2 regions of the Leisingera sp. F5 genome follow, and region 1 is predicted to be linked to the other one. Evidence: riboswitches for the same ligand, from Rfam matches in the RefSeq annotation. Region 1 holds a riboswitch; the other holds the start of a gene.

Region 1 (7,560 bases):
AAGGTCGAGGCGGTCATGCCCAGATCCTGGCCGCGCTTGGTCATGTAGCGGGCAAAACCGGCCTCGGTTCCGTCCGGGCTCAGCGCCTCGGCGATCACCACGCAGGCGTCATTGCCGGACAGTACGATGATGCCGCGCAACAAGTCCTCAACCCGCACCCGGTCCTGGGTGTCCAGGAACATGGTGGAGCCTTTGTAGCTCATCGCGTGCTCGCTGACCGGCAGCGTCTCGTCCAGCGTCAGCCGCCCGTCGCGCAAAGCTTCAAACGCCACATAAAGCGTCATCAGCTTGGACATCGAGGCAGGCGGCAGCGGCACATCGGCGTTCTTTGAAAGCAGCACCGTATCGGTGCCTGCGTCCAGTACATAGGCCGCCTTTGCCTTGGTATCAAAGGCGGCGGCCGGCAGCGCCTGCAGGCTGACCGCCAGGCCCGCCGCCAAAGCCAGCTGCAGCGAAGAGATCAGAGTGCGCCCCAGGCGCGTGGCGCCGGGATTAATTGGTGACTGCATAGGCATCCGCAAATCCGGTTTCCTTTACGCTTTTCAACAGCTGGCTGCGTTCAGACTTGTTCTGCGCCGGGCCAACCAGCACCCGCCAGAACGCTTTGCCGCTAGAGGCTTGCTCGCGCACCACCGGCACCATGCCGGCGCTGCGCATCATGTTGGCCGTCCGTTTGGCATTGGCTTCAACACTGAAGATTCCGATCTGGATGTAGGGTTTGCCCAGGGCGGATTTCTGCGCTTTGGCCGCCGGTGCGGCAGCAGGCTCTGCCTGTGCAGGCGCTGTTTGCGCCGGCACGGGCGGAGCAGCCGGGGCGGAAGCTTCAATCGCAGCGGCGGCGCCGGCAATCGGATCCAGTGGCGTTTCCGAGATTTCCTGCCCGGCCGCTGAGGCCAGCACTTCGGCAGCATCTGCCCCGGGCAGCTCAGCTGTCTGATCCTCAGCCGGGCTTTCATTGCTGACTTCTTCACGCCGCAGGGCGGTGACGTTCAGCTCAGCCGGGGCGCCTGCCAGCATTCCCAGCGCTGCCGCGGCGTCGGAGGACACCTGCAGCCGCGGACCCGGGATTTCCCGCTCGCGCCGGAACAGGGCGCCGATCACAAACTGGCCATTGGCATTGTTACGGATGATCACCCGCTCCGGGTCCTTGGTGTCGGGATGCGCCACCCAGACTCCGCCGATCGACGGGCGCCCGTCCCAAAGCCCCGCTTCGGTCACTTGGAACACTTCGGGGGCTTCCACGTCGCGCTCGACCAGCCTGGTGCTGCTGGAGGCCTGAACCTCCCCTTCGGCTTTGGCTTTGGGTTGCAAAAAGGCCAGTTTCGGCCCGTCTTCACAGCCTGCCATCAGCAGCAGGCCCAAGACCGCCGCGGCAATCCGCGGGGCCGTCTTTGCTGTCGACATGGTGTCTTTCATGCTCTCATCCTTGCCTGTGCCCGCGGCGCTTTTGCGCCCTCGCCGGAATGCCCGGTCTTCTTGATTTGGCGGCATGATAGCCTGCGCATACGGCCATGAAAACCCTGACGGGCCGCGGCACAAAGGAAACCCGCAAGGGCGGCATGAATCCGCGCGGCGGGCGGAGGTCCGGGCTTTTCCCTTGCACTGCAGATTTCCCCTTGCCTCACCCGGTTTTGCGTCCTAAACCGCTGATCGGACCGGGGAGGTGGCAGAGTGGTCGAATGCGGCGGTCTTGAAAACCGTTGAACGTGAGAGCGTTCCCAGGGTTCGAATCCCTGTCTCCCCGCCACAAAATCAACTAGTTAGCTGCCACCTTGATCGACCGCCCCGAAGGGGTGATTTTGGGTTTCCCCAAAAAATTCCCCACGTTCATGATCTGTTTTTGTTCCGTTCCCGAAGGTCTTGAGCCTCTTTTGCCAGGCGCTTTTGACACGCGCCTTTCGAATATTTCTGGACCATGGACAGGCTCTTGTGGCCGGTGATCGCCGCGATCTGCTGATCGGTGCAGGCGATGGAGCAGGCGGCGTGAGGAGGGTTGATTGCTATTTCTCCTTGGAGCTTCCGCCGTCTTTCGTTGGCTTCTGTGGCTGTCTGGCTCCCCAGCCATTATTTATCAGCTTGCCGCCGAATGAACTGTTATTGCGTCGTTGCATTAGGTGTTTTTCCTTTCTTGGCTTCGAGAGCCTTGTGTTTGAGGATTTCGACTTCATTGAAGGTTGGGTAGTTCTTGCCTTCAAAGCCAATGAAGTTCCGGAGCAAGTGGTGCCACAACGGCACCTTGAGCCTCTGGTCTTGCTCTTAAAAGCCCGTGGCATCTATAGCGTCATTGTGTGCTTTGGCATCGACGGCCCGCATCACGGGCGGCTCATGAGCCATGATTGTGGTGAGCTGCGAATTCGCCTCTGCGACGTCGCTCTCGGTCGGATCGGTAATTCTCTGAAAATTGGCCAGCGCTTGGTAGTAGTCGTGCTGAAGCATTTGGTGAGTGCGTGCCCGCCCACTGAAATCAAACGTCAGCTGAAGTGCGCCGATCAAGGCGGTGACGCCCCCAGGTGCGGCTGGAAGCGTACCGCGACATTGTGGACGTGGCGACCATCTGTTTTGGCGATACCCATGGTGTGCAGATTGGCGATAAGGCGACCATGGCGGAATGCGTGGATCGTCTCGAAGAGGACGTTCAAACGCTCTATGCGGAAATCTCAGGCTGCATGACGAACAAGCGCATTCCTGTCGGCGTGCAGGCATCCATGCTCGAGCTGGCCTTCAATGTCGGATCCGGTTCGGTGTGCCGGTCAAAGATGATGCGAAAGGCCAATGCGGGCGACTATGTGTCGGCCTGCAATGAACTGCTGCGATGGGTCATGGCCGGGGGAGACCCCGCAAGTCTATTCCATGCACCGGCGGGTTGATTGCACTGCATCATCAGCAACAACTGAGCCAGCGCACCCTGGCAACGGAACAACTCCAGACCTGCTGCGCTGCGGAAATACAGGCGGGGTTCAAAGCGCTGTTTCGCCTCTGACAGCGGCAGTTACCGCCGTCGCAGCAGGTAGATATCCATGATCCAGCCATGTTCGGCCCGTGCCTTGGCGCGGGTTTCAATGATCTGGCCGGCAACCTCCGCCAGCGGGCCTGCCACGGAAATCTGGTTTTCCATGCCCGCGTAAGCGGTCCAGAAGATCTCTGCCTCTTGCGCATCAATGGACTGGAACGAACATTCCCCGTCCAGCATGATCACCAACGTATCAGCGCTGTCCGGCCAGCCGTTTTCGCGCAATTGCCGCCCGGTGGTGATGGTGAAGGGGGCGCCGATCTCGTTCACGGGAATCGCGTGCGCCGCGGTCAGTGCCTGGATCGAGGTGATGCCGGGGATCACTGTCAGTTTGATGTCCGCCAGCGTCTTCAGCCGCTCAGCAATCCGCATGGTGCTGTCATAAAGCGATGGATCGCCCCAGACCAGAAAGCCCGCCTTGCCGCCTTCGCGCAGGTTCGCGGTGATGTTTTGCCACCAGATTTCCGCGATGGCGTCATGCCAGTCATCCACCCGCCGGTGGTAGCTTTTGGTGGCCTCGTCGCGCATCGGCAGGGCGAATTCGACGATCTTCGGCCCGCCGCCCTCGATGGCCCGGGTGCAGATCTCCCGCCTGAGCCCCGCCAGATCATCCTTGCCCGCGCCCTTGTTGGGGATCAGGATCAGGTCTTGCGCATTCAATGCGTCGATCGCCTGCAGCGTCATGTGCTGCGGGTTGCCGGTGCCGATGCCGATCAGGGAAAGCTCAATCATCACGGGGCCTCTAGCATGAAAACATGACCCCCTATGGGGCCGCGCGCTGTTGTCTGCAAGCCTGCAGTTGCGGTCAGGAGCCTTCGCTGTCGGCCGGGGCGGTCACCTTGGCTTCGACCGGCACGCCGTCGATCATCAGCGGGCTGTGGCTGTTGGTGTTCAGCGAAACTTTCACCTCGGCGCCTGCGGGCAGAGATGCAATATGCATCCAGCCGGCGTACAGGCGGGCGAGTTTTTCGCCATTGATATAGACATGCGCATGGCCTTCGCCGTCTGCATCCGCGGCAGAGGCGTTCTGGGGCGCAAAGCGGAAGTTCTGCGGTGTGACCTGCAGGTTCCAGCCGGCCATCGGGTCCTTATGCAGCTGGACCGCAACACCGGGCGCATCCGGGCCCGCCGCCAGGCTGACGGCCTGGGAATGGTCATGGGCTGCCATTTCGGCATTGCTGCCGCCATGATGCGCAGGATCGCCATGATCATGACCGTCAAAGGTGATGCCATTGCCGGCAGCCGTCACAAAACCGGCGCCGCCGCCGAACACCAGGCCGATAGCAAAAAGAGCGAGAGAGCGGGACATTTTGTCATCCTCGAAAAAAAGAATGCCCCGCCGGTTCCGGGCCGGCGGGGAGCAAGAGGGGCGGGATCAGGCAGCGGCGTCCGCGCGCTTGCCTTCAGCCTGCCAGAAGTAGCCGGCAAAGCTGCCCAGCAATGCCCAGGCGGCCATGCCGATGCCAAAGGCACGAGCGGCAAACAGGGCGCCGATCTCGGTCGGAACCGGACCTGAGAACGTCTCCGGCTCAGGTGCGCCGACAACATGCGGCGCCATCAGCAGCAGGGCTGCAACCAGATAGCTCACCAGATTGCCGCCAAAGGCGATCAGCCACATCGCGACACCAGCTGCCGCCACGGTGATGGTCCACCAGATCTGGCGCACGCCGACGTCGGCAGCTGCCACCCCGGGCACTTCCGGCGCCAGCGACATGCCGGGCGCAAAGTGGAAGGCGATGAAGCCAGCCAGGCCCCACATCAGGCCGTTGCGTGCGGTCACCTCATGCCCCTGGCGCTCGGCCATCGACATCAGCGCCACCAGCACCAGCGCATAGCCGGTGTAGGTCAGCATGGTGAAGACAATGCTGAGACCATCGCGCACAGCATCAAAGCCGGGCAGTTCGGGATGCGCTGAAACAGCGTCAGCGCCGAAATGCACCAGCTCACCGGATTCATAGAGCTCGGCGTGCAGCAGCACAGGCTGCACGAAATAAAGCTGCAGCAGGGCGGTAATCAACCCTGCTGCAGCACCAGCGAACAAGCCGCTGATCAGAATACGACTGAACATGGTCTCAGTGGCAGGGGAAGCCGGTTGCGTGGCGCACATCGTGAGCGGCGTCATGCAAAGCGGATGCCTGAACATGGCCGGTCAGGGTGATGATCCCCAGGCCCAGAACCACGGCAAACAGTGCCGGGATGAAGGTCGTGCCGGCGGCAGATGCCTTGAGCGTTTTGGTCGTCATTTCTAGTCCTCCTCGCCGTCACACCCGACGGCAGATTGTTGCGTCCTTACACGGCCGGTCTCCTGACTCGCGGGTCGCAGCTGCCTTCCTCCTTCCCGGCTTGCGCCAGTGGATATTGGAAGGCCGCTCGCCGCTCACAGTCGCGGGGGCGGTTGAGGCTTCGGTGCCGCGATTTGGTCCACCGTCCTCATTCCCGTTTCAGTCCCAGTGCTTAGGCACTATCAGACACCGTGTCGGATTGTTCTGCCCCGCGGGGCGCCGCCGGGTCAAGAATGATTCCGCCAGTTTGCAGCCTTTCAGCGTCACGCAGCACAGCTATTCAGGCGGTTTCGGCCGGGATGCGGGCAATCGCCTTGAAACGCAAATTGCCCAGCGGACGGGCGTCGGCAAAATTGCCGTCGGCGCTTTCACCATACATCCGCAGGAAGGTCAGGATGTCCGGCAGGTCTTTTGCAGTGATCTCTCCGAACAGATAGGCGGTCTTGCCGCTCTGCCGCACAGCCAGCGTCTGCGGGCGTTTGCAGCCGGACATGCAGTCCACCTGCTGCAGCTTGACCTTCACCCCCGCCGCCTCCAGCACTGCGGCGGCCTGCCCGGGCAGGGCAGGGTCCGCGTCGCGGCAGGTACGGCACAGAGTGAGGATCGGCGCGTTCATCCCTCGGCCAGGTCCTGGTCGGCCAGCGGGCCATAGAGGATCAGCACCGGCGCAGTGGTTTCCATCGCCCGCAGCATGTCAGGCAGCTCGCCCACCTTGTGGCGGTGCAGCGATTGTTCGGGCGTGGAGACACCAAGCGCAACCAGCGCATCGGTTTCTGCCGGCAGGCCCGCTTCCATCAGCTTTTCCGCAAGCGCTGCAAAGGTGCGTTTGCCCATATAGACCACGGTGGTGGCCTCGGCGTCGGCCAGCGCCGCCATGTTCAGATCGTCCGGCAGGCCGCCGGTCACATCGTGGCCGGTGATGAATTGCAGCCGCCGCGCGGTCTTGCGCCGGGTGAGCGGGATGTTTGCCGCCGCTGCCGCAGCCGAGGCTGCGGTCACACCGGGCACGATCTCAAACGCGATGCCTGCTTCGCGCAGCGCGGCGATCTCTTCTTCCAGCCGTCCGAAAACGCCGGAATCCCCGGACTTAAGCCGCACCACATTGAGGCCGGAAGAGGCATAATCCACCAAAAGCCGGCTGACATGATCCTGCTTCGGCGAGGGGCGGCCTGCGCGTTTACCGACGCCGACCAGATCGGCGTCACTCCGGGCATGGCTCAGGATCGGCCCCGAGGACAGATCGTCAAACAGCACCGCATCCGCGGCTTCCAGCCGTTTGACCGCTTTGACGGTCAGCAGCTCCGGATCGCCGGGGCCGGAAGAGACAAAGCTGACAAACCCGCTCATGCCTGTTCTCCGGTGATCAGGTGGAAGAAGGTGCCGGTGACATGGCCCTTGACCGATCCGGTTTCCGGCACCGGGTTGCCGTCCGCGTCCATGACATTGGCCAGCGGCGCATCGGGTTCATCCAGAATGGTGGAATAGTGGAATTCATGGCCGCGCAGCGCAGTGCCAGCAGCAAAACCCGGCATGCCGGCCTGAAGCACGGCCCGGCGATAGCCAAGGTGGAATTTGCGCTTCTCGTATGAGGTCACAAGACCCAGAAGCCCGGCCATCTGATGCCGGTTGCCTTCCTTGTCGATCAGCGCCTCGCCCAGGGCCATGTAGCCGCCGCATTCACCATGCACCGGCTTGGTTTCGGCATGTTTGCGCAGCCCGGTGCGGAAGTTTTCTGCCGCCGCCAGCGTGCCGCCGTGCAGCTCAGGATAGCCGCCGGGAAGCCAGATCAGATCGGCGTCCGCCGCGGGCGCCTCATCCGCCAGTGGCGAGAATGGCAGGATCTCTGCCCCGGCTGCACGCCATCCGGTCAGCAGATGCGGATAGGTAAAGGAAAACGCCGCATCCCGCGCCAGCGCAATCCGCTGGGCTGGGGGCAGGGGCAGTGCCGCCGCCGCCGGGGCCGCCCCCGCCAGTGCCGCCGATTTGATCGCCTCCAGATCGACATTCTCACGCAGGAACGCCGCATAGCCTGCAATGGCCGCTTCCAGATCGGGATGCTCCACCGCTTGGATCAGTCCCAGATGCCGTTCCGGCAGCGCCAGATCACCGCGCCGGGGCAGGGAGCCAAGCACCGTGATACCGGCCTTTTCCATCCCCAGACGGGTCAGCCGTTCATGCCGCGGGCTTGCCACCCGGTTAAGGATCACTCCGGCAAAGGGCACATCGGTGTCATAGTTCTTGAACCCCAGCGCCGTGGCGGCAGCGGAT
Region 2 (7,560 bases), on a different contig from region 1:
TTGGCGGCAGGCTGGGCCATCATGGAACCCGCCCGCAACCGTGCCCTGGCTGAGCTGGCAGTGGAAACCACCGGCCTCGGCAATGTGCCGGACAAGATCACCAAGAACCACCGCAAGACGCTGGGCCTGTTGCGCGACATCGCCGGCGTCCAGACCCACGGCATCATCAGCGACGATCCTGAAACCGGCATCACCGAGATCATGCGCCCCATCGGCGTGATCGGCGCCGTTGTCCCCTCGACCAACCCGGCGGCTACACCCGCCAACAACATCATCAACGCACTTAAGGGAGGCAATGCCATTGTGGTGGCGCCCTCGCCTAAGGGCGTCGCCTCCTGCGAGCTGCTGCTTTCCTGCATCCACGCTGAATTCGCCAAGCTGGGATTGGACCCGGATCTGGTGCAGATGATCCCCGCGCCCGGCTCCAAGGCCAAGACCCAGGCGCTGATGGAAGCCGCCGACCGGGTGATCTGCACCGGCAGCCAGAACAACGTGCACCGCGCCCAGTCCTGCGGCACCCCCGCTGTAGCCGTCGGGGCCGGCAATGTGTCGGTGATCGTGGACGAAACCGCCGATCTGCCCGATGCAGCAGCCAAGATCACCGCCTCCAAGACATTCGACAATGCCACTTCCTGCTCCTCGGAGAACTCGGTTGTGGTTGTGGACGCTATTTATGACCGGTTTATTGCCGCATTGGCCCAGGAAGGCGGCGCGCTGATTCCCGAAGCAGAGGCAGACGGTATCATCGCCAGACTCTGGCCGGACGGCCATCTGAACCGCGAAGTTATTGCACAAGACGCAGACAAGATGCTGACCGCGCTGGACATGGACGGAAACGTCCCCGCGGACACCAAATTCCTGGCGGTGGAAACCAAGGGCATCGGCCCGGACCACCCCCTGTCCGGCGAAAAACTGAGCCGCATTCTGGCGGTCTACCGCGCCGCCGATTTCGCGGATGCCAAAGCCATCGCCGCGCGCATTCTGGACCATCAGGGCAGCGGCCATTCCATCGGCATTCACACTGCCAGGGACGAACGCGCGATTGAGCTGGGCCGCGAGATGCCAGCCTGCCGGGTGATCGTCAATCAGGCGCATACGTTTGCCACCGGCGGCGCCTTTACCAATGGCATGCCGTTTTCCCTGTCGATGGGTTGCGGCAGTTGGGGCGGCAATTCGATCGACACCAACCTCAACTGGCGCCATTTCGTGCAGACAGCCAAAGTCGTGCGCGAAATTCCACCCCGCGAACCGGCACTGGACGACATTTTTGCCAGCTATTGGGCGGAGGCAGGCCAATGATGGAACTGCCCAAGGGAACCATTCGCGACTGGCTTGACAAACGCGCCAAGGACGGCGGCACCGGCTTTGTCTTTCCCGATGGCGCGCCGGACCTCTCCTGGCCCGAACTGCGCAGAACCGCCGAGGCCATCGCCCGTTCGCTGACCGCGATGGGCATCGCAAAAGGCGAAAGCATCGCCATCCTGCATCCCAACGGGCGCGAAGCCCTCGAATGCTTGTTCGGGGTGCTCTACGGCGGCTTCCGCGCCACCATGATCAACCTGGTCGCAGGCAACAGCGCCGTCGCCTACGCCCTGCAGCACAGCGGCGCCCGCTTTGCCTTTGTGCATGACAGCCAGACCGGGCTGTTCGAGCAGACTGCCGACCTGTCCATCCTCTCCCCATTGGACAGGCAGGCAGTCACTGGCGGCTCACCGGCAGAGCTGCACCCGCTCTCTGCCGGTGACCACGCTTTGCTGATGTACACCTCCGGCACCACCGGGCAGCCCAAGGGGGTTGTGCACAGCCACGCCAGCCTGCTTGCCGGCGGCTGGACCACGGCGGCTGCACATGAACTGACACCGCAGGACCGCGGCCTGTGCGTGCTGCCGGTCTACCATATCAACGGGTTGTGCGTGACGGTGATGGGCACGCTGATTTCCGGCGGCTCGCTGGCGATGTGCGAGCGTTTCTCCGCCAGCCGTTTCTGGGCCCATGCCGGCTGGTCGCAGGCCACCTGGTTTTCGGTGGTGCCCACCATCATCTCGCACCTTTTGCACTCGGAACTGGACCCGGTCGACAGCACTTGCGCCCGCATCCGTTTCGGTCGCTCTGCCTCCTCAGCACTGGCCCCGGACGTGCAGCGCGCGTTTGAGGACCGCTTCGGCATACCCATTATCGAAACCATGGGCCTCACTGAGACCGCCGCCCAGATCCTGTCGAACCCGCTGCCCCCCGGCACCCGCAAGATCGGCTCCCCCGGCATCGGCTATGGCAACGAAGTCGCTATCCTTGATGCCAATCAGAACCCAGTCACCGATGGCAGCGAAGGCGAGCTGGCCGTGCGCGGCCCCAATGTGATGCTGGAGTACCTCAACAACCCCGAGGCCACCGCAGGCACTTTCACCGCGGACGGCTGGCTGCGCACCGGCGACCTGGGGCGCATCGACGCCGACGGCTATGTTTTTGTCACCGGCCGCCTTAAAGAGCTGATTATCAAAGGCGGCGAAAACATTGCCCCGCGTGAAATCGACGAAGCCCTCTACTCTCACCCCGACGTGATCGAGGCCGCGGCCTTTGGACGCCCCTGCAAAAGCTACGGCGAGACGGTGGAGGCGGCGGTCAAGATCCGCAACGGCTCCAGCCTGACCCCGCTGGAGCTGATTGAGATCTGCCACTCCGTGCTGGGGCGGTTCAAATCGCCGGACGAGATACACATCCTGCAGGACCTGCCCAAGGGGCCGTCAGGAAAGATCCAGCGCAACAAGATCCTTGGGGAGATCAGCAACACCTGAGACCCCCAAGGGGCCCAATCCGCAAGACCCTAAGAGGGTCAGCCTTTGTGCCCCAATGTTTCGCGCGCGAAACATCCGGTCGCACTGCTGGCCGGTTCGCCGCGCCGCAGCGCGGCGCCGGGCCCAACGGGCGCCGGCTGTCCGTCAGGACATCCGGCAACGGGCGGGAGACCTGTGCTGCGGCACTCTCAGGCCAAGTGAAAGGACAGAAACGGCTCACCGCCATCCGCGTCCTGGACCCAGCGGGCCTTGATCCCGAAGATCCCGGAAACCGTTTCAGGCGCCAACGCCTGCTGCGGTGTGCCCAGCGCCACCAGGCGTCCGCCCGACAGCACCGCCACCCGGTCGCACATCAGCGCCTGATTCAGATCGTGCAGCGCCACGACGGTAGTCACCTTCAGGTTCCGGATGCAGTTCAGGATCGACAACTGATGGTGAATATCCAAGTGGTTTGTCGGCTCGTCCAGCAGCAGCAGCCCGGGCCGCTGCGCAAGTGCGCGGGCGATGTGCAGCCGCTGCCGCTCACCGCCGGACAGGGTGGCCCACTCGCGGCTGGCAAACCCCTCCATTTCCACTGTCTTCAGCGCATTTTCCACATGCTGGCTGTCTTCGCCGCTCCAGGGCCTCAACGCTGACAGCCAGGGGGTCCGCCCCAGTTCCACCACCGACCGTGCGGTAATTCGCTCGGCGGTGTCTGCCTGCTGTTCAACGATCGCGGTCCGCTGGGCGACCTCTCTGCGCGTCAGCCGCGCCAAGGGTTTTTCCGCCAGCAGAACCTCGCCTTGCGAGGGGCGCGCCAGACCCGCCAGCAGCCGCATCAGCGTGGATTTCCCAGACCCGTTCGGACCAACCAAGGCCAGGGTCTCTCCCGGCTGCACCGTCAATGAGACATCAGAAAGCAGCAGCTTGCCGCGGATAGAGTAAGACAGGCTGCGGGCTTCGATCTTCATCGCGCAGCCCTTCTTCCACGCACCAGGATCACCGCAAAGGACGGTGCGCCGATCAGGGCTGTGACCACGCCGATGGGCAGCACCTGTCCCGGAATGATGATGCGGGACACGATGTCGGCGCCAATCAGGAACACCGCGCCGGTCAGCGCCGCGGCCGGCATCAGCCTGCGGTGACCCGGGCCAACCAGGAACCGCGCCGCATGGGGGATGACCAGCCCAACAAAACCGATGGAGCCGACAATCGACACCATTACCGCAGTTGTCAGCGCGGTGGCAAAGATCAGAGTGACCTGCACCCGCCGCACCGGAATGCCCAGCGAGGCCGCTGAATCGGTGCCAAAGGTAAAGGCGTCCAGCGCCCGCGCATGGAACCGGCAGACCCCCCAGCCCGCCAGAGCCAGCGGCACCGCCAGCCACACATCCGGCCAGCGCACCCCGCTCATATTGCCCATCAGCCAGAACATGATGCCGCGGGCCTGATCAGCATTGGCCGACTTGGCGATGATGAAAGCAGTCAGCGCGTTGAACAGCTGCGAGCCTGCAATGCCGGCCAGCACGATCTGCGCTGCCGCCGCGCGGCTGCCGCCTGCTCCGGCGGCCCGGGCCAGAACGGCAACAAAGCCAAAGGCCAAAAGCGCGCCATTGAAGGCGCCAAAGGACAGCGACAGCGCACCGCCGCCCAGCCCAGCAATGGTCACTGCAACCGCCCCGGTGGAGGCGCCGGCAGAGATGCCGAGGATGTATGGATCGGCCAGCGCATTGCGCAGCAGCGCCTGCAGCACCACACCCGCCACCGCCAGCGCCGCCCCGCAGGCCCCCGCCACCAGCGCCCGCGGCAGCCGGTAACTCCAGACAATGCCTTGATCTATCGGATCAACCGGCAGCCCTGCCCCGGCCAGCTTGTTGGCCAGAACAGACAGCACAAGGTCAGGCGCAAGCGCGGTTTCCCCGATCATTGCGCCTGCCAGAACCGCCGCAACCAGCACCGGCAAGGCCAGGCACGCGCCCTTGACGCCCTGCCATGTGATTGCGGCGGCTGCGCTCACTGGCTGTTGCCGATCGCGCTGAGTTCAGCAGCCAGTTCCTCCAGCGCCGGAATGGCACGGATGGTGGCATCCATCGCCTGAGCGTCCATCACGACGATGCGGTTGTTCTTGACCGCATCCATCTGGCTGGCCACCGGATCACTGCGCAGGAACTCCAGCTTTTTCTCATAGTCATCCGCAGCAAAGCGGCGGCGGTCCATGCGGGCAATCACAATCACTGTGGGGTTGGCTTTGGCGATGGTCTCCCAGCCGACAGTCGGCCATTCCTCGTCGGTTTCGATGACGTTGCGCAGGCCCAGCTGCTGCATCATGTAACCCGGCGCGCCCTTCTCGCCTGCCACAAACGGATCGCTCTCCATTTCAGGCGAAGAGAACCAGAACACGGCGGATGCATCTTCCAGTGCGACTTCCTGCGCCTTGGCAACAGCTGCCGCCTCGCGGGCCTTGTAGTCGGCGACCAATTCGGCGCCTTTTTCGGCTTCGCCAAAGATCGCCGCCAGCTCCTCGATGCCCTGATACAGGCTGCCGGTGGTGAACATCCGGGTGCGGGTTCCGTCGCCGCCGGTGGTGTTGTCCTTACCGACGCAATCGGCGGGCATCACATAGGTCGGAATACCCAGATCATGGAACTGCTCACGTTTGGCCACGACGCCTTCGGGGCCAACGTGCCATTCGTACTGCGCCGCAACCAGGCCGGGCCGCTTAGCAACCACGCTTTCAAAGCTCGGATCGTTGTCGGCCAGGCGGTCGATCTTGGCATTCAGGTCCGCGTATTCGGGCAGCACGTCGTTGAACCAGACCGAGGTGCCCAGCACCTTGTCGCCCAGCCCCAGCGCGTAAAGCACTTCGGTCGCCGCCTGGCCGACCGTTACGGAAGACGCTGCCGGCGCCTCGAAAGTGATCGACTGGCCGCAGTTTTCAATGGTCAGCGGAAAGGTTTCACCGGCCGCCGCAGCCTGTGCAGCAGCGATGAAGGAAAGGCCGATCAGGCCGGAACGCAAAAACATGATATTCGATCTCCATGTGTCAATGACCGGAGAACGGGTGAAAGGGCATTGACCGGTAAGGCAGAGGTCCTTGCCCCCGTTTGCGGCACCGGAAACCGGCGGCGCATCTTATCGGCAACCTCCCCGGACAACCCCGCCCGGTGTTTTTCGGTTTTCACCGGCAGGTCTCCTGACTGGCGGGTCAATGACTGTGCCGTCTTCCCGGACTGTTTTGGTCCAGTGACGTCATGGCACAGCTCTCGCCGCCTACAGTTGCGGGGGCAGTTCCGTTTGGCGCCGGCAGGCACCGCGGATTCCCTCTTAGCCCTTTCGGGACCGGTAAAGCGCGGGTAGCGCATCCCTTTCGTTGCGGCAAGAAAAAGTTATTCTGCAGCAGAAATTCTGCGGCCCGGGCACAGCTGCGGCAAGCAGCCTAGGTAGGAGGGTTTCCAAAGGCACGGACAGATGGAAAATTCCAGAAGAAGCCGTTTCAGGGTTGGGACACCCATCAGCCGCAGCCGCAAAAGCGGGACTGCAAACTGTCCGGAGACAGCCCGCAGTCCCGTTATTCGACCACGATCAGATCGGTATCCATCGCCTTGAGCATGTCCAGGATGGCCTGCGGCGGTTGCGCGTCCGTATAGAAGACTTCGAATTTGGTATCCTTGCCGATCGACACCGGCGCGCGCTTGTTGAATTTGTCATGATCGGCAACGACTATCCGGACCTGCGCATTGGCCGCCGCGACACGGGCCAAATTTGCCTCTTCCAGGTCATGCAGCATGAAACCCAGTTCGGCATTGATCGCCCCGGCCGAAAAGATGGCAAACTGCACGTTCAGCCGCCGCACCAGATCCAGCGCTTCGGCCCCGAAGGCGCCGCCGTCATGCGGGCGCAGCTCGCCGCCGGCCAGAAACACCCGGTTGTTGTTGCGCGATGCCAGCGCATGGGCCACCAGCACGGAGTTGGTCACCACAAAGAGGTTTGACCGCTGCTGCAGCTCCTGCGCCACATAGGCTGTGGTGGAACCAACGTCTAAAAAGACCGAATCCCCGTCGCTGATGGTCTTGGCCACCTCGATGGCCAGACGCTGCTTTTCAGAGGCGTGGGTGTCCATCCGGCTTTGCAGCGGCAGCTCGTTCACATCTTCAACCAGATGCACCCCGCCGTGAACCTTGCGGACCGCCTGGGCATCCTCCAGCGTGCGGATGTTCCGCCGGATGGTTTCATTGGACACACCCAGCCTGCCAGCCAGATAGCTGACCCTGCAGGATCCGCCTGCCTGCTGCAGCGCCCGCAGGATTTCCTCTTCACGCTGGTTGGTGGTCTTACGGGTTTTGGTCATCTGGCCTCCTGTTGCGTTGCTACGCCAGAAAGCCACAAAAAACAACACACGGACCTCTAGCGCCGCAATTTTTTGCTCAAAAACCGCCTAATTCAGAGACAATTGTGGCTTATTGTGGTTTTTTATTGACTGACAGACATAACCGCAGCACCATCTCAGCACGCGACGCCAAGAATCGCACAAAATGCCACATATCAGGGAATTCCTTATGCTGAGAAACTTCAACGCTTTGGGAGCCGTGGCGCTGACAGCCGCCGTTTCCGCTCCATCCGCCTGGGCCGCCGAGTCCTCCGACCCCATCAGACTGACACTGCACGACTGGTCCGGCCAGCTGATCAACACCAAGATCATGGGCAGCATCCTGCAGGAGGCAGGATACAACGTCGAATACGTCCAGGCAGACTATATCGCCCAGTTTGCCGGGTTGAAGACAGGGGACCT

Evidence for each region. Region 1 has a riboswitch for cobalamin ahead of A2I95_RS09770 (CbtB domain-containing protein). Riboswitches for the same ligand answer to the same signal wherever they lie in the genome.
Region 2: it holds a riboswitch for cobalamin, as region 1 does, so the genes downstream of both, A2I95_RS16555 (ABC transporter substrate-binding protein) here and A2I95_RS09770 (CbtB domain-containing protein) in region 1, are expected to answer to the same signal.

Annotation. Positions count from the first base shown of each region.
Region 1 covers NZ_LUKH01000011.1:122,602-130,161, reverse strand. The annotation lists gene A2I95_RS09810 (D-alanyl-D-alanine carboxypeptidase family protein) at 1-509, opposite strand, end outside; gene A2I95_RS09805 (SPOR domain-containing protein) at 493-1,416, opposite strand; tRNA gene A2I95_RS09800 (tRNA-Ser) at 1,658-1,747, shown strand; gene A2I95_RS09795 (hypothetical protein) at 2,257-2,493, opposite strand; gene A2I95_RS09790 (glycoside hydrolase family protein) at 2,511-2,867, shown strand; gene cobF (precorrin-6A synthase (deacetylating)) at 2,990-3,742, opposite strand; gene A2I95_RS09780 (hypothetical protein) at 3,816-4,319, opposite strand; gene A2I95_RS09775 (CbtA family protein) at 4,386-5,078, opposite strand; gene A2I95_RS09770 (CbtB domain-containing protein) at 5,083-5,253, opposite strand; cobalamin riboswitch at 5,288-5,501, opposite strand; gene A2I95_RS09765 (DUF1636 family protein) at 5,573-5,908, opposite strand; gene cobA (uroporphyrinogen-III C-methyltransferase) at 5,905-6,639, opposite strand; gene A2I95_RS09755 (cobyrinate a,c-diamide synthase) at 6,636-7,560, opposite strand, start outside.
Region 2 covers NZ_LUKH01000024.1:12,922-20,481, reverse strand. The annotation lists gene A2I95_RS16575 (aldehyde dehydrogenase family protein) at 1-1,299, shown strand, start outside; gene A2I95_RS16570 (AMP-binding protein) at 1,296-2,792, shown strand; gene A2I95_RS16565 (ABC transporter ATP-binding protein) at 2,981-3,742, opposite strand; gene A2I95_RS16560 (iron ABC transporter permease) at 3,739-4,788, opposite strand; gene A2I95_RS16555 (ABC transporter substrate-binding protein) at 4,785-5,795, opposite strand; cobalamin riboswitch at 5,937-6,130, opposite strand; gene A2I95_RS16550 (DeoR/GlpR family DNA-binding transcription regulator) at 6,340-7,119, opposite strand; gene A2I95_RS16545 (ABC transporter substrate-binding protein) at 7,328-7,560, shown strand, end outside.